DNA from 2 places in the Streptomyces sp. NPDC059224 genome. Region 2 is predicted to be linked to the other one. Evidence: riboswitches for the same ligand, from Rfam matches in the RefSeq annotation. Region 2 holds a riboswitch; the other holds the start of a gene.
The links. A riboswitch is a leader RNA that binds a small molecule or an ion and turns the genes downstream of it on or off. The one in region 2 is predicted to bind glycine.

Region 1: it holds a riboswitch for glycine, as region 2 does, so the genes downstream of both, gcvP (aminomethyl-transferring glycine dehydrogenase) here and gcvT (glycine cleavage system aminomethyltransferase GcvT) in region 2, are expected to answer to the same signal.

The regions. Positions count from the first base shown of each region.
Region 1 is NZ_JBHZAN010000075.1:3,052-16,606, reverse strand. Features, by position in the region: partial or broken gene ACFXI4_RS43700 (DNA polymerase IV) at 1-1,118, shown strand, start outside; gene ACFXI4_RS43695 (PRC-barrel domain-containing protein) at 1,028-1,411, opposite strand; glycine riboswitch at 1,526-1,620, shown strand; gene gcvP (aminomethyl-transferring glycine dehydrogenase) at 1,795-4,680, shown strand; gene ACFXI4_RS43685 (ABC transporter ATP-binding protein) at 4,757-5,890, opposite strand; gene modB (molybdate ABC transporter permease subunit) at 5,887-6,735, opposite strand; gene modA (molybdate ABC transporter substrate-binding protein) at 6,732-7,559, opposite strand; partial or broken gene ACFXI4_RS43670 (hypothetical protein) at 7,788-7,988, shown strand; gene ACFXI4_RS43665 (molybdopterin-binding protein) at 8,379-8,774, opposite strand; gene ACFXI4_RS43660 (DUF6461 domain-containing protein) at 8,859-9,458, shown strand; gene ACFXI4_RS43655 (hypothetical protein) at 9,483-10,004, opposite strand; gene ACFXI4_RS43650 (APC family permease) at 10,118-12,073, opposite strand; gene ACFXI4_RS43645 (hypothetical protein) at 12,242-12,673, opposite strand; gene ACFXI4_RS43640 (SDR family NAD(P)-dependent oxidoreductase) at 13,127-13,555, opposite strand, start outside.
Region 2 is NZ_JBHZAN010000085.1:719-7,863, reverse strand. Features, by position in the region: gene ACFXI4_RS44390 (L-serine ammonia-lyase) at 406-1,773, opposite strand; gene glyA (serine hydroxymethyltransferase) at 1,830-3,092, opposite strand; gene gcvH (glycine cleavage system protein GcvH) at 3,131-3,508, opposite strand; gene gcvT (glycine cleavage system aminomethyltransferase GcvT) at 3,639-4,766, opposite strand; glycine riboswitch at 4,924-5,021, opposite strand; gene ACFXI4_RS44370 (AAA family ATPase) at 5,184-5,867, shown strand; gene ACFXI4_RS44365 (enhanced serine sensitivity protein SseB) at 5,971-6,762, shown strand; gene ACFXI4_RS44360 (enhanced serine sensitivity protein SseB C-terminal domain-containing protein) at 6,929-7,145, shown strand, end outside.

The sequences.
Region 1 (13,555 bases), on a different contig from region 2:
GGTCGGTCGGGCTCGCCGCCTCGAAGATGCTCGCGAAGATCGCCTCCGAGCAGGCCAAACCGGACGGGCTGGTGCTGATCGCACCGGGCACCGAGCGGGCGATGCTCGGGCCGATGCCGGTGCGGACCCTGCCGGGCGTGGGGCCGGCGACCGGGGACCATCTGCGGCGGGCCGGGATCACCACGGTCGACGAGATCGCCGAGGCGGGCGAGGACGAACTGGTTCGGCTGCTCGGCAAGGCCCACGGGCACGCGTTGCACGCGATGGCGCTGGCGCAGGACGAACGGCCCGTGGTCGCCGAGCGGGAGGCCAAGTCGGTGTCCGTCGAGGACACCTACGACGTGGACATCCACGACCGGATGCGGGTGGGGATGGAGGTACGGCGGCTGGCCGACCGGTGCGTGCGCAGACTGCGCGGGGCCGGGCTGTCGGGGCGGACCATCGTGCTGAAGGTACGCAGGTACGACTTCTCGACGCTCACCCGGTCGGAGACGCTCCGGGGGCCGACCGACGACCCGGCGGTGGTGCGGGAGGCGGCCGCGCGGCTGCTGGACTCGGTGGACACGACGGGGGGTGTGCGGCTGCTGGGCGTCGGGGTGACGGGGCTCGCCGACTACACCCAGGAGGATCTGTTCGCTCAGGCGGCGGCGGGGGAGGGGGCGGGGGAGTCCGCGACGGCGGAGGAGGAGGCGGCGGAGCCGGTCGCCGAGCAGCAGCCGGCCGCCGAGCGGCGGTGGCCGGCGGGGCACGACGTGCGGCATGCCGAGTACGGGCACGGATGGGTGCAGGGGAGCGGGCTGGGGAGGGTGACGGTGCGGTTCGAGACGCCGGGGGCGGTGGAGCCGGGGCGGGTGCGGACGTTTCGTGTCGACGACCCGGAGCTGGAACCGGCGGAGCCGTTGCCGCTGGTGTCGGGGCGACCGGGTGACGGGGTGGCGGCAGGCGGTGTGTGCGGGCGGGTGGGGGGCTGATCGCGCAGTTCCCCGCGCCCATTGCGGGGCGTTGCGGGCGGCGCCCCGCCGCCCGGTCAGGTGCCCGGGTCCTCCGTGCCCGCCAGCTTGCCGAAGTGGTGGTCCGGCTCGTCGGGGGGCGGGGCGGCCGTCGTGTCCAGGCCGTAGTGGTGGTAGAGCTGGAGCTCCTGCTCGGGGGAGAGGTGGCGGCCCACCCCGAAGTCCGGGGCGTCCTTGATCAGGGCGCGGTCGAAGGGGACCTTGAGGGTGCCCTCGACCAGTTCGCTCGGCTCCAGGGGCACGAAGGCGTCCCGCGAGAACAGGCCGGTGCGTATGGCCGCCCACTCCGGCACCCCGGTCGCGTCGTCGAGGTAGACCTCGTCGATCGTGCCGATCTTCGTGCCGTTGCGGTCGAACGCCTTGCGGCCGATCAGGTTGCGCGGATCGATGTCGGTCTGCACGGGCCCTCCACTAGGTCGCAACTCATCCGTAAGCACTACAAAAGAGCACATTGAAGGAGGCGGCCACTCGAAGACCCGTGCGTTGCCCTCGCTGGTAGGCTGGCAAGCGGCTGCTGACCCCGCGCGGGAGAGTCCTCCGGACAGACCGGAGGCGCCGAAGGAGCAAATCCTCCCCGGAATCTCTCAGGCTCACGTACCGCACGGACGAGGTCACTCTGGAAAGCAGGGCGGGCGTCGACGGCGTCCGCTCTCACCGACGGTGAAAGCCGGATCCCCTGGGCGTCCGGCGAAGCTCTCAGGTTGAGATGACAGAGGGGGAGGCCGTCGGGGTGCCCGTGCCGGGGTACCCCTCGAAGGTCGCGTCAGACCAGGAGGCCTCCGCAATGACCGCCCAGCGCGTTCCGCTTTCCGAGCTCGAGCAGGGAATCCCCTTCGAGCAGCGCCATATCGGACCCGATCACGAGGCCCGGGCCAAGATGCTCGCCCAGGTCGGTTACGGCTCACTCGACGAGCTGACCGCCGCCGCCGTGCCGGACGTCATCAAGAACGCCGACACCCTGGAACTGCCGGGCGCGCGCACCGAGGCCGAGGTGCTGGCCGAGCTGCGGTCGCTGGCCGACCGCAACCAGGTGCTCGACTCCATGATCGGACTGGGCTACTACGGCACCTTCACGCCGCCCGTCATCCTGCGCAACGTGATGGAGAACCCGGCCTGGTACACGGCCTACACGCCGTACCAGCCGGAGATCTCCCAGGGCCGGCTGGAGGCGCTGCTGAACTTCCAGACCGTGGTCGCCGACCTCACCGGACTGCCCACCTCCGGTGCCTCGCTGCTCGACGAGGGCACCGCCGCCGCCGAGGCCGTGGCCCTGTCGCTGCGCATGGGCAAGAACAAGAAGGGTGTCTTCGTCATCGACGCGGACGCCCTGCCGCAGACCATCGCCGTGATCGAGACCCGGGCCGAACCGACCGGGGTCGAGATCGTCGTCGCCGACCTCAGCGACGGAATCCCGGCCGACCTCGCCGCACGCGAGATCAACGGCGTGCTCGTCCAGTACCCCGGCGCCTCCGGTGCCGTACGCGACATCAGGCCGCTCATCGAGCAGGCGCACGGGCTGGGCGCGCTGGTCACCGTCGCCGCCGACCTGCTCGCGCTGACCCTGCTGACCTCGCCGGGCGAGCTGGGCGCCGACATCGCCGTCGGAACGACCCAGCGCTTCGGTGTGCCGATGGGCTTCGGCGGGCCGCACGCCGGCTACATGGCGGTACGCGAGAAGTTCGCGCGCAGCCTGCCCGGCCGGCTCGTGGGTGTCTCCGTGGACGCCGACGGGCACCGGGCCTACCGGCTCGCGCTGCAGACGCGTGAACAGCACATCCGCCGTGAGAAGGCCACCAGCAACATCTGCACCGCACAGGTGCTGCTCGCCGTGATGGCCGGCATGTACGCCGTCTACCACGGGCCCGAGGGGCTGCGGGCCATCGCGCAGCGGACCCACCGCTATGCCACGATCCTCGCCGCGGGCCTCAGGGCCGGCGGGGTCGAGATCGTGCACGGTGCCTACTTCGACACCCTCACCGCACGCGTGCCCGGCAAGGCCGCCGAGGTCGTCGCGGCCGCCCGCCAGGGCGGCGTGAACCTGCGGCTGGTGGACGCCGACCACGTCTCCATGGCCTGCGACGAGACCACCACGCGGGCCCAGCTGGGTGCCGTGTGGGCGGCTTTCGGGGTCGGAGGCGACGTCGAGGCGCTGGACGAGGCCGCCGCGGACACGCTGCCCGAGGCGCTGCTGCGCGAGGACGGCTACCTGGGCCACCCGGTCTTCCACGAGCACCGCTCCGAGACCGCGATGCTGCGCTACCTGCGCCGCCTCGCCGACCGGGACTACGCGCTGGACCGGGGCATGATCCCGCTGGGCTCCTGCACCATGAAGCTCAACGCGACCACCGAGATGGAGCCGGTCACCTGGCCCGAGTTCGGCCAGCTGCACCCCTTCGCGCCCGCCGAGCAGGCACAGGGCTATCTGACGCTCATCCGTGAGCTGGAGGAGCGGCTCGCCGAGGTCACCGGCTACGACAAGGTGTCGCTGCAGCCCAACGCCGGGTCGCAGGGCGAGCTGGCCGGACTGCTCGCCGTACGGGCCTACCACCGCGCCAACGGCGACGAGCAGCGCACCGTGTGCCTGATCCCCTCCTCGGCGCACGGCACCAACGCCGCCAGCGCCGTCATGGCCGGCATGAAGGTCGTCGTCGTGAAGACCGCCGAGGACGGCGAGGTCGACGTCGAGGACCTGCGGGCGAAGATCGAGCTCCACCGTGACCAGCTCGCCGTGCTGATGATCACGTACCCGTCCACGCACGGCGTGTTCGAGGAGCACGTCGCGGACATCTGCGGTCAGGTGCACGAGGCCGGCGGCCAGGTGTACGTCGACGGTGCCAACCTCAACGCCCTGGTCGGGGTCGCCAAGCCCGGCCACTTCGGCGGCGACGTCTCGCACCTCAACCTGCACAAGACCTTCTGCATCCCGCACGGCGGCGGCGGCCCCGGCGTCGGCCCGGTGGCCGTACGGGCCCACCTGGCGCCGTACCTGCCGAACCACCCGCTCCAGCCGGCCGCGGGCCCGGCGACCGGTGTCGGGCCGATCTCGGCCGCGCCGTGGGGCTCCGCCGGAATCCTGCCGATCTCGTGGGCGTACGTCCGGCTGATGGGCGGCGAGGGGCTCAAGCGCGCCACCCAGGTGGCCGTACTCAGCGCCAACTATGTCGCCAAGCGGCTGGAGCCGCACTTCCCCGTGCTCTACACCGGCCCCGGCGGGCTGGTGGCGCACGAGTGCATCATCGACCTGCGGCCGCTGACCAAGGCGACCGGGGTGAGCGTCGACGACGTCGCCAAGCGGCTCATCGACTACGGGTTCCACGCGCCGACGATGTCCTTCCCGGTGGCCGGCACGCTGATGATCGAGCCGACCGAGTCCGAGGACCTGGGCGAGCTGGACCGGTTCTGCGCCGCGATGATCGCGATTCGGGCGGAGATCGACAAGGTCGGGGCGGGGGAGTGGCCCGCCGAGGACAACCCGCTGCGGGGTGCCCCGCACACGGCCGCCGCCCTCGGCGGGGAGTGGGAGCACGCCTACACGCGGGCCGAGGCCGTCTTCCCGGCCGGGGTGTCCGCCGCCGACAAGTACTGGCCGCCGGTACGCCGGATCGACCAGGCGTTCGGCGACCGCAACCTGGTGTGCTCCTGCCCGCCGCTGGACGCGTACGAGGACTGATCCGCGGTGTCCGCGGTGGTGCGGTAGTACGGATGTGACAGAGGCCCCGCTCCGGCGGGGCCTCTCGCATGGGGCGCTACGCCGGGTACGCGTGGGTCTGTGTCGCTTTCACCGTCGCCCACACCGGAGTGCCCGGGTGCAGGTCCAGTTCGGCGGCGGCGACCGCGGTGAGGTCGGCGACGAGGGCGAGGCCGCCGGTCAGGTCGGCTCGGATCCGGTCCCCGTGGATCTCCAGGCCGGCGACCTCGCAGCGCCAGACGTTGCGGGCGCTGGCCCCCTTGGGGCGGTCCCGGAACAGGGTGACCGCGCTCGGCGGGAACGCGACGAACACGTCGCCGGTGAGGTGCTCCGTGGTGGCGATGGCGGAGCCGGTCTCCAGCCTGACCAGATGGCCCCCGGCCGCGGCCTCGGCCCGGCCGCGGTAGAGGTTGAGGCCGACCAGGTGCGCGATGTAGTCGGTGCGCGGGTGGCGGGCGATGTCCGCGGGGGTGCCCTGCTGGACGATCGAGCCGTGCTCGATGACGATCAGACGGTCGGCCAGCACCATGGCGTCCAGCGGGTCGTGGGTGACCAGAACCGCCACGGCCTCGAACTCCGCGAGATGGCGGCGGAGTTGGGAACGGACGTCCAGGCGTGTGCGGGCGTCCAGGGCGGCGAGGGGTTCGTCCAGGAGCAGCAGGCGGGGGTGGGTGGCCAGCGCCCGGGCCAGCGCGACACGCTGGGCCTGCCCGCCGGACAGCCGGCGGGGTTTGGCGCCGGCGTGGTCCGCGAGGCCCATGCGGTCCAGCCAGGCGGCCGCCCGGACGCGGGCCTCGGCCTTGCTCGCGCCGTGGCAGCGCGGACCGAAGGCGACGTTGTCGAGGGCCGTGAGGTGGGGGAAGAGGAGATAGTCCTGGAAGACGACGCCCACCGGACGGGATTCGGGGGGTGTGCGGTCCAACTCCGTCCCGTCCAGGCGGAGATGGCCGGCGGTGAGCGGGGTGAGGCCGGCCAGGGCGCGCAGGGCGGTGGTCTTGCCGGCACCGTTGGGGCCGAGGAGGGCGACGACCTCGCCGGGGGCGGCGGTGAGGGTGATGTCGAGATGGAAGGCGCGGCGGGTGACGACGAGGCGGGCGTCGAGGCCGGCAGGGCCGTGCGGGTGCGACGGCGGGTGCGCGGAGGTTGCCCGGCCTTCGGCGGCGGCGGGTGGTGTGGGGTCGGGGGTGGTCATGAGGCGGTCATCCAGCGGTCGCGGAGGCCTGCCAGTACCGCGATCGAGACCGCGAGCAGGACCAGGCTGAGGGCGATCGCCGCGTCGGGGTCGTTCTGGAGGGCCAGGTAGACCGCCAGTGGCATGGTCTGGGTGCGGCCCGGGAAGTTGCCGGCGAACGTGATCGTCGCACCGAACTCGCCGAGCGCGCGGGCCCAGGCCAGTACCGAGCCGGCCGCGATGCCGGGGGCGACGAGGGGGAGCGTGACCCTGCGGAACGCCGTGAAACGGGACGCGCCCAGGGTCGTCGCCGCCTCCTCGAAACGCGGGTCCGCGGCCCGCAGCGTGCCCTCGACGCTGATCACCAGGAAGGGCATGGCCACGAAGGACTCGGCGATCACGACGGCGGTCGTCGTGAACGGCAGCGTGATCCCGAACCAGGAGTCCAGCCACTGGCCGACGACCCCGTTGCGGCCCAGGGCCAGGAGCAGGGCCACACCGCCGACGACCGGGGGGAGGACCAGGGGAAGTGTGACCAGTGCTCGTACCAGGCCCCGGCCCGGGAACTCGGTACGGGCCAGCAGCCAGGCCAGCGGGACCCCGAACACCAGGCTCACGGCCGTCGCCGCGGTCGCGCTGAGCAGCGAGAGCTGGAGGGCCTGCCACACCTCCGTGCTGGTCAGCAGCGAGGGCAGGCTGCCCCAGGGGGCGCGCAGGAGCAGGGCGAGCAGGGGCAGCAGGAGGAAGACCAGAGCTACCGCTCCGGGGAGGAGGAGCGGTAGCGGCACACCCGACCGGATGCGCCGGCGCCGTGGGCCGCCCGTGACGGCGACGGCTCCGGCGCCCGGCTCGTCGGCCTTCGTCACGGCTTGAGGAACCCGGCCTGGTTCAGGACCTGCTGGCCCTCGGCGGACTGCACCAGTGCGATGAACGCCTTGGCCACCGTCGGGTTGGGGGCGTCCTTCAGCAGGGCGATCGGGTAGTCGTTGACGGCGTCGGCGGACTCGGGGAACTCGACGCCCTCCACCTTGTCGCCCGCGGCCTTCACATCGGTCTTGTAGACGACCGCGGCGTCGGCCTCCTTGAGGACCACCTTGTTGAGGGCGGACTTCACGTCCTCCTCGTAGGAGACCGGGGTCAGCTTCAGCTTGCTGGCGTCCAGCGCCTTCCGGGCGGCGGCGCCGCACGGCACCGTCCGGTCGCAGAGGACCACCTTCAGCGAGGACTTGGTGAGGTCCTTGAGCGAGGCGACCTTGTCGGGGTTGCCCGGCAGGGTGGCGATCTCCAGCTGGTTGCGGACGAAGGTGGCCGGTGTGGTGGCGGTGTCCTTCTTGTCCGTGACGATCGCCATCGTCTTGGGGCTGGCCGCGGCGAAGACGTCGGCGGGCGCCCCGCTGGTGATCTGCGCGGCCAGGGTGTCACTGCCGCCGAAACTGAAGTCGACCCTCGTACCCGGGTGGGCCTTCTCGAAGTCCGCCTTCAGCGTCGTGAAGCTCTCCTTGAGGGAGGCCGCCGCGAACACGGTGATCGAACCCGACAGCTTCGGCGAGGCCGACGCGGAGGTGTCCGACCTCGCCTTGGCGGACGAGTCGTCGTCGGAGGAGGAGCAGGCGCTCAGGGCCAGCAGGGCCGCCACCGAGGCACCGGCCACCCGGAGGGTCTGCCGGGTCCGGCGCGCGGAACGGGTCATCACGAGTGAACTCCTCTGAATCCGGATGAAACAAGCTGTCGCGCCCTGGTGCGACCTGTCTGTCAGCCGCCACTCGATGATACTGCCGCACTTGCCAGCTGTAAGTCTGCTGTCGCATCGCATGAGCTGCACACATATGACTTGAGCCTGGCATGTGCGTTTGTACGGAGGTGTGCGGCGTGCACCTCTTCCACGAGGAGGCCGCCCATGACGCTCGCCGAACTCGACCTCACCGGCGCCGACGGGCACCTCGCCCTGCTCTCCTGGGCGGAGACCGCCCCGGACTTCCCGCACGCCCCTGTCCCCTTCGCCGTCAGCATCGACGGCACCCCGCTGGACCTGGCGGGCCCTCAACCGTTCCTGCCGCAGGACCGCTGCGGGGCCCGCCGCATCAGCGGCCTCACGGCGATCCGGGTGGACGGCTCGTACGGCGTCCGGCGTCCGGTGCCCGCCCCCCGGTCACGCGTCGGCGCCGGCTCCGTGAACCGCACACGCTCGCGTCCCGCAGCGCGTTGGCCGGCGCCGGTGCGACCGGGTTGGACGGGCTCTCGCCTGGCGTCGGCGGTCTCCATGAAGTGCACCTCGGTGCGCGGGATGCCGGCGTGCCGCGGGAGCCGGTAGCGGCGGATTGCCGCCGTCTCGACCGCGCCGCGCGCGTCCGCCGGACGTTCTCGAAATCCGTGGCGCCGAGCGCCCGCGCGACCCCGCCCTCCGCCAGGCCCCGGCACCGCAGCGGGTGGAGCACTTCCCGGGGCGCGACCCGTCCCGGCTGAGCGGCCGGCCGGACCTGTGGGCGGCGTTCATGTGCCGACGACGGTGTCAGACGCGGTCGATGTGGACGTTGGTCGACTTCACCCGGGCGGTGGCCTCCATGCCCACCTCCAGGCCCAGTTCCTCGACGGCCTCGCGGGTCAGCAGGGAGACCAGGCGGTGCGGGCCGGCCTGGATCTCGACCTGGGCGGCGACGTCACCGAGCTTGATCGCGGTCACGATGCCGGGGAAGGCGTTGCGGACCGAGGTGGTGGAGGCGTCCTCCTCGACCGCGCCCGCCCTGGCCAGTTCGACGGAGAACGCGGCGAGGTCCTTGCCGTCGATGAGCCGTCGGCCGCCCTCGTCGCGGTGGGTGGTCATCCGGCCGGCGTCGGCCCAGCGACGGGCGGTGTCCGGGCTGACGCCGAGCAGCCGCGCCGCCTGGCCGATCGTGTAGGACTGCATGGGGTCACGATAGGGCCGGCCGGCGGGGCCCGCGGACCCGGTGTCCTCGGCGGCCGGCCGGCCGCGTGTGGGAGCATCCGCCGTATGACGACCACTGGAGCGAGCCGCGGCCTGGATCTGTTCAGGCACGGGGACATCCCCATCTACACACTGACCTTCGTGCGGGACGTGCCCCCCGCCGAACTGCTGACCCGTATGGGGGTGGACCCGGAGACCCTCGCGCTGCGCGGCGGCGGCGCCGCCGATCTCGCGGACGGGCTGGGTGACGACCTCTACGACGGGGACGAACCGGTCGTCACGACCGGTGTCGACGGCTCCTGGACGTGGGCCTGGGAACTGGGCGGTCTGCACGGACTCGACGAACGGGTCGTCGGTGCCGTCTCGGCGGGGACCGAGGCCGTCGTGCTCCACTACAACGAGAAGCCGATGCACTGGTTCAAGTACGCGGTCGGCGGCGACGTCGTCGTGGACTTCCACACCCTGCACGCGATCGATCCGATCGGGCACGACCCGGCGCGGCTCGACGACACCATGCGGCCGCTGGGGCTGGTGCGGGGCGAGGTGGCGCCGCCGCACAGTGCGCTCGCGCTGCTGGAGAACGCCTTCGGCATCGGCCTGACCGACCCGACCAGCGCCGACGACCAGCGCTGGAGCGGCAGGCTGCGCGCCCTGCCGGAGGAGTGACCGGCCCGGCGGCCCCTGCGGCGGTCAGGTCAGGCCGGACGCCTTGAGGACCGCGAGCGTGGTGGTGTCGTCGATCTCGTGGCCGAGCCGTGCGAGCACCTCGGTGCCCCGGCGCAGGGTGCCGCGGTCCAGGGAACGGCGCACGCCGGTGTCCAGTTCGTGCCAGAGCAGCGGATTGGCGTGCAGGACGTTCGGGTCGAGCTCCAGCCGGTTGCCGGCGGTGTCGCGCAGCACCAGGTGGGCGGAGACGTCGCCGTACTGGGCGACGTAGACCAGGGAGTCGGTACGGACGGTACGCCGGCGCACCGGCCCGCGTGCGGCCATCCAGCCGGGACCCGCCGTGACCCGGGCCGGCAGCAGCATGGCGAGGACGGCGGCGGCCATCGCGGCCCACAGCAGTGCGCGGGCCGGGGTCAGGGTGCCGGCGTCCCAGTCCACCAGGAGCGTCAGGCCGCCGAAGCCGAGGGCACAGCCGGCGGCCAGGCGTGCGCTGCCGGGCCAGGTGCGGTCACCGGCCGCCCGGCCCTTGCGTCTTGTGTCCTCCATGGGGCCGACGGTAGGGGCCGCCGGGCTGCCGGAGCCGGTGGCTGACGGGGTTCTTATGCCTACCCGGCGGTTATTGACGGGATCCTTACGACCGCCGCCCGTACCGGCCCGGCTCAGCCCGTGTGGACGCGTGGCCGCCGGGCGCGGTCCGGCTCCGCCTCGCGCAGCACCTCCCGGGTGACCGGGGCGACCTCGCCCTGACCGAACAGGAAGAAGCGCAGGAAGTTGGCGAACGGACCGCCCTCGGTCCACTCGAAGTAGATGTGCGGGATGCAGCCGGTCTCGTCACGGACGTGCAGCAGCAGCGCCGCCAGGGCGTTGGGGATGGAGGCCGACTCCAGGGTCAGGACCCGGTAGCGGTTGTGCAGGACCTCGCCCCGCACGGTCAGGCCCGCCTCGAACTCGGAGGGGTCGGTGACCGTGACCTCGACGAAGACGAAGTCCTCCTGCTCGGGCATGTCGTTGTCGGCCCGGATCTGCTCGACCTTGTCGCGGTACTCGGCCTTGTCGCGGACGTCCGGCTCATTGGCGATGAACCGCATCTTGCGGCTGGCCATGTCCCTGATGAACCGTTCCGCCATGTCGTCGAGCGTCACACTCGTCACGCGCAGCTCGAAGGCGCGGGCCAGCCGGGACAGCAGCGAGACCAGGATGATGCCGACGATGAAGCAGGCACCGATCTTCACACCGTCCGGGCGCTCGATGACGTTCACGACCGTCGTGTACAGGAACACCGCCGAGATGACCGCGAAGGCGACGGTCCAGTTGCGCTGCCGGGCCTTGCGGGCGGCGATGGTCACCGCGATCGCCGCGGAGCTGATCAGCACCAGCACACCGGTGGCGTAGGCGCCGCCCTGCGCGTCCACGTCGGCGTCGAAGATCCAGGTGACCAGGAAGGCGATCAGGGTGAAGACGATGACCATCGGGCGCACGGCACGCGCCCAGTGCGGTGCCATGCCGTAGCGAGGCAGGTAGCGCGGCATCAGGTTGAGCAGGCCGGCCATCGCGGAGGCGCCGGCGAACCACAGGATGCAGATGGTCGAGACGTCGTAGACGGTGCCGAAGGCGTTGCCGAGGTACTCGTGCGCCAGGTAGGCGAGGGCACGGCCGTTGGCGTCGCCGCCGGACTTGAACTCCTTCTCCGGGATCAGCAGGGTGGTGATGAAGCTGGTCGCGATCAGGAAGCAGCTCATTATCAGGGCGGCTGTGGTGAGCAGCTTCCTGGTGTCCCGGATCCGGCCGGTGGGCCGCTCCTCGGTGTCGCCCGCGTCGCCCTGGACGTGCGGCATGACCGCGACGCCGGTCTCGAAGCCGGACAGGCCGAGCGCCAGCTTGGGGAAGACGATCAGGGCCACGCCGATCATGACGAAGACATTGCCGTGTTCCGTGGTGAGGGCGCTGGTCCAGTCGGTGATCACGTGCTCGGCGGTGATGACGTGGTAGATGCCGACGATCACGACGACGACGTTCAGCGCGAGGTAGATGCCGACCAGGGCGACCGCGACGCCGATGGCCTCCAGGAAGCCCTTGAGGAAGACCGCGCCGAGCAGCGCCACCAGGATCAGCGTGATGATCATCTGCTTGCCCTGGAGGAAGTCCGTCAGATGCGGGTTCTCGACCAGGTGGGTGGAGGCGTCGGCGGCCGACAGGGTGATGGTGATCAGGAAGTCGGTGGCCGCGAAGCCCAGCAGGGTGAGCACGAAGAGCTTGCCCTGCCAGAAGGAGAGCAGGCGCTCCAGCATGGCGATGGAGCCCTCGCCGTGCGGGCTCTCCGCGGCCACGCGCCGGTAGACCGGCAGCGCGCCCGCCAGGGTGACGATGACCAGCACGATGGTCGCGATCGGCGACAGCAGCCCGGCCGCGAGGGCCGCGATGCCCGGCTGGTAACCGAGGGTCGAGAAGTAGTCCACACCGGTCAGGCACATCACCCGCCACCAGCGCTGGCCCTTGTGCGCGGCCTCGGGGTGCGCGTGGGGCCCGGTGTGGCCGCCGCTCTTGCCCATGTCGGACAGCCCCTCCAGCATCCAGGCGCGCAGGCGACCCGGAGGGGGGTGTTCGGTCGTGGCCATCGGTCGGGCTCCTGGTGTCCGGCGCGCTGAGTGCGGGGCAGTTCGATTCCGGCCATCACGCGGACGGCCGCACCAGCGTATGCAGAGAGTGACGCGTGGGCCCACGGATCAGCGGGCGCCGGGCGTCAAGCTTGCGTTAAGAATCGCCTGGCAGGAGGTGTCGGAGCGTCAAGAAAGAGCGGCACGCAGGCCACGAGGAGACGTTCGGCTGTACGGGGGACGGCGGGCGGGTGCGCGGGTCGGACACCGAGTGTCATGCCGTACGGCGCCCTGCCGTACGCCCTCTCGGGCGCCCCACCGTTCGCGTACGGCAGGGCTGCCGGCGGTGTGGCGCACGTACTCGCGGACCAGGCGGAACCCAGCGGTCCAGGCCAGGAGGCGGCCGGCACGGTCGTGGAGCGGACAGTTCCCGGCGGGGACATCACCGCGCGCGGTGATGTCGGCGCACAAGGACTGGTCGGTACGGCTGGTCGCCGCCCAGGCATGCCCGGAGGCGGCCAGGCCCCGCGGGTCGCCCCGGCCGGCGGAGAGCCGGGAGTCGTCCGGGCCGAGGCCGAGCACGGCGTCCGTGTCGGCCGGCTCCAGGCGCCGTATCGTCACGTCCCCGGAACGGCGGACGCGGCGGCTCGGCCTGGAGGGTCCAGATCATCCGGTCCTGGGGAGTGAGGCGCTCGAAGGCGGCCCCGAGCGCGGGCAGGAAGCCGGCGGGAGCGCCCATCCGAGGCCGGCCAGGATGCCAGGGCCTCGGGCGTCAGTGCGTCCGCGGCTCCGCGCAGGGCGACGTGCCCGGCGCACGACGCGGCGATCAACGCGGATGAGTGGAGCGGTCGGCCACCACCGGCCGACGCCGGTGGCGAGCTCGATCACGGGGTGTTCATGCCAGTTCATCCTGGTTTGCCGGGTGCGGGGCGGGGCGGTCGACCTGCCCCCGTCGGGCTTCGGGAGCGCCCCGGCCCTGACCGGCCTTCGCGTCGCGGTCGGCCTTCTCCTGGGGGTGTCGCCCCAGCGGCTCGCGCGGACGTGGGTTTCAACTCCGTTCCATGGAGCGGACGTTCAGGCGGTGCGTCCCACCAGCAGGTCGGCGAGCCTGGTGAGCCGCCTGACCGTGCGGTCCTCCGTCGCGGCGGGGGCCGGTTCGACGCGGGCGTCCCGGTCGTAGTAGGCGCCGTTGACGATCTCGACGGACGGGTCGCAGAGGCGGGCCACGTGTGCGGCACCCTCGGCGGCCGAGGCGCCCTCATGCGCGTAGAGCGGGAGCAGAGCGGTCTCGCAGGCGCCCGGGTGCACGGAGACAGCGGTGACGCGCGGGTCGGCCGCGAACACGGTGAGCGCCAGCTGGGACTGGGCGTAGGCGGCGAGCCGGGAGTAGCGGCGGGTCCGGTTGGGGTCGGACCACTGGATGGACGCCGTGCGGTGCAGGGCGGAGGAGACGTTGACCACCCGGCCGCCGGGCTCGCTGGTGAGGGCCGGCTCCAGCAGGCA
Region 2 (7,145 bases):
ACGGGTGGCCGGATGCCCTTGGGTGGTATGACACGAGGTACCCGGGCCGAGCACGGTGCATGTGGTCTGATCAGGCGTGCATGTGCTCTGATCAGGCACGATAGCATCCCGCAGCGCCAGCCGTCATCAGGCGGAACGATCACTGGTGGCCTCGTAATGCGTAGGTCGCGCCGCCTGGCATACACGGTTCCGTTTCATACCTCAAGACGGTCTAAGGGCCGCAGGGCCGGTCCTGAAGCCGCCCATGAGCAACCTCGATGAAGGGCGTTCGGCGGGGACATCCTGGGGACTTTTCGGGGACTTTCAAGTCTGTCCCAGGGACTTTCCGGGGACTTTCCGCCGCGTAAGCAGGGAAGGCCCTGACAGCACTGAAAGACACGAACGCGCTGTTCAGGGTCTGTTCCCCTAGCACTCGATGATGTTCACAGCCAGCCCGCCCCGCGCCGTCTCCTTGTACTTGACGCTCATGTCGGCGCCGGTGTCCTTCATGGTCTTGATGACCTTGTCCAGGGACACCTTGTGGGAGCCGTCGCCGCGCATGGCCATGCGGGCCGCGGTGACCGCCTTGACCGCGGCCATGCCGTTGCGTTCGATGCAGGGGATCTGGACCAGGCCGCCGACCGGGTCGCAGGTGAGGCCGAGGTTGTGCTCCATGCCGATCTCGGCCGCGTTCTCGACCTGTTCCGGGGAGCCGCCGAGCACCTCGGCCAGCGCGCCCGCCGCCATCGAGCAGGCCGAGCCGACCTCGCCCTGGCAGCCGACCTCGGCGCCGGAGATGGACGCGTTCTCCTTGAAGAGCATGCCGATCGCGCCGGCCGCGAGGAGGAAGCGGACCACTCCGTCCTCGTCGGCGCCCGGGACGAAGTCGATGTAGTAGTGCAGGACCGCCGGGATGATGCCCGCCGCGCCGTTGGTGGGAGCGGTGACCACCCGGCCGCCCGCCGCGTTCTCCTCGTTCACGGCCATCGCGTAGAGCGTGATCCACTCCATCGCGTGGGCCAACGGGTCGCCCTCGGCGCGCAGTTGCCGCGCGGTGATGGCGGCACGGCGACGGACCCGCAGACCGCCCGGCAGGATCCCCTCCCGCGACATCCCGCGCCCCACGCACGCCTGCATCACCCGCCAGATGTCCAGCAGCCCCTCGCGGATCTCCTCCTCGGTGCGCCAGGCCCGCTCGTTCTCCAGCATCAGGGCGGAGATCGACAGACCCGTCTCCTTGGTGAGGCGCAGCAGCTCGTCGCCCGTGCGGAAGGGGTACTTCAGGACCGTGTCGTCCAGCTTGATGCGGTCCGCGCCGACCGCCTCCTCGTCGACGACGAACCCGCCGCCGACCGAGTAGTACGTCTTGGAGAGGAGTTCCGTCCCAGAGGCGTCGTACGCCCACAGGGTCATGCCGTTCGCGTGGTAGGGCAGCGTCTTGCGGCGGTGCAGTTTCAGGTCGGCGTCGAAGGAGAACGCGATCTCGTGCTCGCCCAGCAGCGACAGGCGTTTCGTGGCCTTGATCGTCTCGATCCGGTCGTCCGCGCCCTCCACGTCGACCGTGCGCGGCGAGGCGCCCTCCAGGCCGAGCAGCACCGCCTTCGGGGTGCCGTGGCCGTGGCCGGTCGCGCCGAGCGACCCGTACAGCTCGGAGCGTATCGAGGTGACGGAGTCCAGCAGCCCCTCGTTGCGCAGGCGGCGGGCGAACATGCGGGCCGCGCGCATGGGACCGACGGTGTGAGAGCTCGACGGGCCGATACCGATCGAGAACAGGTCGAAGACCGAGATGGCCACGGGAACTCCTTGGAAAAGGGCGGGGGCACACACCATCGGGTGCCCCCACCAGGGAACTACTTGTTCAGACCGGGGTAAAGCGGGTGCTTCGCGGTCAGGGCCTCGACCCGGGCCCTCAGGGCCGCCGCGTCGTAGGACGGCTTCAGCGTCTCGGCGATCACGTCCGCGACCTCGGTGAAGTCCTCGGCCGTGAAGCCGCGGGTGGCCAGCGCCGGGGTGCCGATCCGCAGCCCCGAGGTGACCATCGGCGGACGCGGGTCGTTCGGGACGGCGTTGCGGTTGACCGTGATGCCGACCTCGTGGAGACGGTCCTCGGCCTGCTGCCCGTCCAGCTGCGACTCGCGCAGGTCGACGAGGATCAGGTGCACGTCCGTGCCGCCGGACAGCACGTTCACGCCGGCCTCGCGGGCGTCGGGCGCGGTGAGCCGCTCGGCGAGGATGCGCGCACCCTCCACCGTACGACGCTGGCGCTCCTTGAAGTCCTCCGAGGCGGCGACCTTGAAGGAGACGGCCTTCGCCGCGATCACGTGCTCCAGGGGACCGCCCTGGAAGCCGGGGAAGACGGACGAGTTCAGCTTCTTCGCGAAGGCCTGACGGGCCAGGATGATGCCGCCGCGGGGACCGCCCAGCGTCTTGTGGGTGGTGGAGGTGACCACGTCGGCGTAGGGCACCGGGTTCTCGTGCAGACCGGCGGCGACCAGGCCGGCGAAGTGGGCCATGTCGACCCACAGGTACGCCTCGACCTCGTCGGCGATCCGCCGGAACTCGGCGAAGTCCAGCTGGCGCGGGTACGCCGACCAGCCGGCGATGATCACCTTCGGCCGGTGCTCCTTGGCGAGCCGCTCCACCTCGGCCATGTCCACGAGACCGGCGTCGTCCACGTGGTAGGCCACCACGCCGAACTGCTTGCCGGAGAAGTTCAGGCGCATGCCGTGGGTCAGGTGGCCGCCGTGGGCGAGGTCCAGACCCAGGATGGTGTCGCCGGGCTGCGCCAGCGCGAACAGGGCCGCCTGGTTGGCGGAGGCACCGGAGTGCGGCTGCACGTTGGCGTACTCGGCGCCGAACAGCTCCTTCACCCGGTCGATGGCGATCTGCTCGGTGACGTCGACGTGCTCGCAGCCGCCGTAGTAGCGGCGGCCCGGGTAGCCCTCGGCGTACTTGTTGGTCAGTACCGAGCCCTGCGCCTCCATGACCGCGACCGGAGCGAAGTTCTCCGAGGCGATCATCTCCAGGGTGGACTGCTGGCGCACCAGCTCGGCGTCGACCGCGGCCGCGACCTCCGGGTCGAGCTCGTGCAGGGGCGTGTTCAGAACGGACATCTTTTTCTACGACTCCTCAGCCGGTGTCTGTGCGGTCCTCAGCCGGCGGTGAAGGCGGTGTACTCGTCGGCGGAGAGCAGATCGGCAGGCTCGTCCGCGATGCGCACCTTGAACAGCCAGCCGCCCTCGAAGGGGGCCGAGTTCACCAGGGACGGGTCGTCCACGACGTCCTCGTTGATCTCGGTGATCTCACCGGTGACCGGCGAGTAGAGGTCGGAGACCGACTTGGTCGACTCCAGCTCGCCGCAGGACTCGCCCGCGGTCACGGTGTCGCCGACGGCCGGGAGCTGGACGAAGACGACGTCACCGAGCGCGTTGGCCGCGTGCTCCGTGATGCCGACCGTCGCCACGCTGTCCGCGGCGGCCGACAGCCACTCGTGCTCCTTGCTGTAACGCAGCTGCTGGGGGTTGCTCATGGCCTGAATTCTCCTGTACGCGGGGGAGTGCTGGTGAAAGAGGACTGCTGGAAAGACACGTGAGCAGCGGAAATGTGCGCAGGGTCACGCGCCGCCGCGCCCAGTGTCTCCTCTGGGTCTGCCTCGGGGTCTACTTCTGGCGCTTGTAGAAGGGCAGGGCCACGACCTCGTACGGTTCGTGGCTGCCCCGGATGTCCACACCGACACCCGTGGTGCCCGGCGCCGAGTGCGCCGCGTCGACGTACGCCATGGCGATCGGCCTGCCCAGGGTGGGGGAGGGGGCACCGGAGGTGACCTCGCCGATCACCTCGCCGCCCGCGACCACCGAGAACCCGGCGCGCGGCACCCGACGGCCCTCGGCGACCAGGCCGACCAGCACCCGCGGCGGCTCGGCCGCGGCCCGGTCGGCGGCCTCCTGGAGCGCCTCGCGCCCCACGAAGTCGCCGTCCTTCTCGAACTTCACCACCCGGCCGAGCCCGGCGTCGAAGGGGGTCAGCGAGGTGGTCAGCTCATGCCCGTAGAGCGGCATGCCCGCCTCCAGGCGCAGGGTGTCCCGGCAGGACAGCCCGCAGGGCACCAGGCCGACGCCCTCACCCGCGTCGGTGAGCGCCTGCCACACCTGCACCGCGTGCTCCGGCTTCACGAACAGCTCGAAGCCGTCCTCGCCGGTGTAGCCGGTGCGGGCGATCAGCGCCGGGACCCCGGCGACCGTGCCGGGCAGCCCGGCGTAGTACTTCAGGCCGTCCAGGTCGGCGTCGGTCAGCGACTTCAGGATCCCGGGCGACTCCGGCCCCTGGACGGCGATCAGGGCGTACGCGTCCCGGTCGTCGCGCACCTCGGCGTCGAACCCGTCGGCACGCTCGGTCAGCGCGTCGAGGACCACCTGGGCGTTGGAGGCGTTGGCCACGACCAGGTACTCGGTCTCGGCCAGCCGGTAGACGATCAGGTCGTCGAGGATGCCGCCGTCGGCCCGGCAGATCATGGTGTAGCGGGCGCGCCCGACGCCGACGGAGGCGATGTTGCCGACCAGGGCGTGGTTCAGCAGGGCGGCCGCCTGGGGGCCGGTCACGGCGATCTCGCCCATGTGGGAGAGGTCGAAGAGCCCGGCCCTGGTCCGCACGGCGACATGCTCGTCGCGTTCGGATCCGTAGCGCAGGGGCATGTCCCAGCCGGCGAAGTCGGTCATGGTGGCGCCGAGCGAGCGATGCAGGGCATCGAGCGCGGTACGGCGGAGTCCAGCGGAATCGGAACTGCTCATCGGTCGGTCGTCTCCCAAAGATCCCAGGGCATGACAGGCGAGGTCTGTCCTCCCCATCTGTCATCGGAACCTGAGAGGTTCGCCTCGACCACCACAGTGGTCACGACTTGCACCTTGGGTGGGACCGCCGAGACGGCGGCCCGCTTTTCAGATGTGCCTCGCCCGCGCGGTAACGGGGCCTGAGAGATTCAAGGGAGGGACTTGCTCCTTCGGCGCCCCGGTGAAGACTGCCGGGGACTCTCCCGCGCGGATTCAAACGGCCGGTATGCAGTTGGCGGGCACATCATTGCATGCCGGGCGGAGCTTTGTGACAGGCCTGTGGCCGGAAGCGGACCGAACCGCGAGACGCCGGGGATTACCTTCTCTTTACAATATGTGGGGAGAACCTTTCCTGAACCCCCAGGGAGGACGGTCACGGTGACAAGGACCACGGCATACGCGACGACGACGGGCATCGCCCTGTCCGGGCAGCCGGCGGCCCCCGCGCGCGAGCGGTGCGCGGAGCCGGCACCGGTCGTCCGTGATCTGCGCGACCGTGCGGGCGGCAGCCCGCCCGGTCTGCTCTTCGGCCCTCGTGACCTGGTCGTGGTCACCGGACTGCCCGGCAGCGGCAAGTCCACCCTGATGCACCGCACCGTCCAGGGCATCCGGATCGACTCCCAGGACACCCGGGACCGCTGGGACGCCCGGCTGGCCCGCTTCCTGCCGTACGCCCTCTACCGCCCGCTGGTCCGCCTCGCCCACTACGCGGGACTGCGCCGCGCGCTGCGCACCGGCGAGGGCGTCGTGGTGCACGACTGCGGGACCCAGGCCTGGGTGCGCGACTGGCTGGCCCGCGCGGCCCGCCGCCGCGGCGGCACCCTGCACCTGCTGCTCCTGGACGTCACGCCCGGCACGGCGCTGGACGGCCAGCGCGAGCGCGGCCGGGGCGTCTCCCGGTACGCCTTCCTGCGCCACCGCCACGCCGCGTCCCGCCTGGTGCGCGCGGTGGAGAAGGGCGGGCTGCCGCAGGGGGTCGGCTCGGCGGTCCTGCTCGACCGGGACGCGGCGGACGTGCTGTGCCGGATCGCCTTCCGGAGGGCGGAGCAGCCCACCGGGTGAGGCCCCCCGGGCGGCGGATCGGCTCACGGGGTGAGGCATTGTCACAGCCACCCGCTAGCCTTTTCAGACTCAGCAGCAGCGGTTTCCAGCAGGCGGTAGGCAGATGGACTTCCCGGCGGACATTCCCGCGGACTTCCCGGCACAGGCACACCCCCACCCGCACGGCGGTTGGCCCGGCAACGAACTGGAGGAGGTCCTGTCGGCCTCCCTCGGCGTCCCCTCGGCCGCGGGCCGGCTCATCGAGGTGCTCGGCCGCAGTTTCCTGTGGATCCCGCTGCCGGAGGGCGGCGGTCCGCACAGCGGCCCGCTGGACCTGCCCACCACCGAGATCGAGGGCCGGGTGTACGTCCCGGTCTTCAGCTCCGAGGAGCAGTTCCGCCAGGTGGTCGGCGCCCACCTGTCGTACACGATCGCCCCGGCCGTCGAGTTCGCCCGCGGTCTGCCCCCGCAGGTCGGCATCGCCGTGAACCCGGGGGGCGTGGTGGGAGTCCCGCTGCCGCCGGAGGCGGTCGCCGAGCTGTGCCGCTGCGGCCGCAGCGAACTGGACGGCCCCGCCTCGGGCGGCCGGGTCCGGCTCTTCGAACCGGACTGGCAGGACGACCCGATGGACTTCCTGGCCGCGGCCTCCGCCGAGTTCGCGGGGACCGGCGTGGTCGCCACGGCCCGCCGCTGCCTGGCCGCGGTCGAGACGGCCGACCCCGTGATGTTCGTGGGCGTCGAACTCTCGCAGTGGGAGGGGGACATCAGGGCGGTGCCGCTGGAGGCGCTGGGCAAGGCGCTGGGCCGGGTCCCGGTGCGGTGGCCGGTGAACCTGGTCCTGCTCGACGTTGCCGACGACCCGGTGGGCCACTGGATGCGGGAGAACGTCCGGCCCTTCTACCAGTACGGCCACTGAAGGCGCCCCGCCAGGGGCGCGGGGGCCGTGCCGATGTGCGGTGCGGCCCCCGCGGGCCCGCCCGGCCACAACGCAACCCCCACTCGTGCACGGACCATCGGCCCCCTCCCCCCGGGCGCTTAAGCTGTCCCCGAATGCGGGGCGACAAATGAAGGGGCGGTAACACGTGAGCGCCAGCGGCACCGCGGCGGCCGGACAGGTCGAGCACATGCTGCGCCAGGTAACCCCCGGGCGCTACGACGCCTACGAGGCACTCCTCCGCGCCCTCGCCACGCCGTCCTCGGGTCAGATCTGGATGCTCCTGTGGCACGGTCAGGGCGGCTCCCCCGACGCCCAGTACGGGAACATGGACGTCGAGGGCCACGGCTACGCGCCCTGCGTGA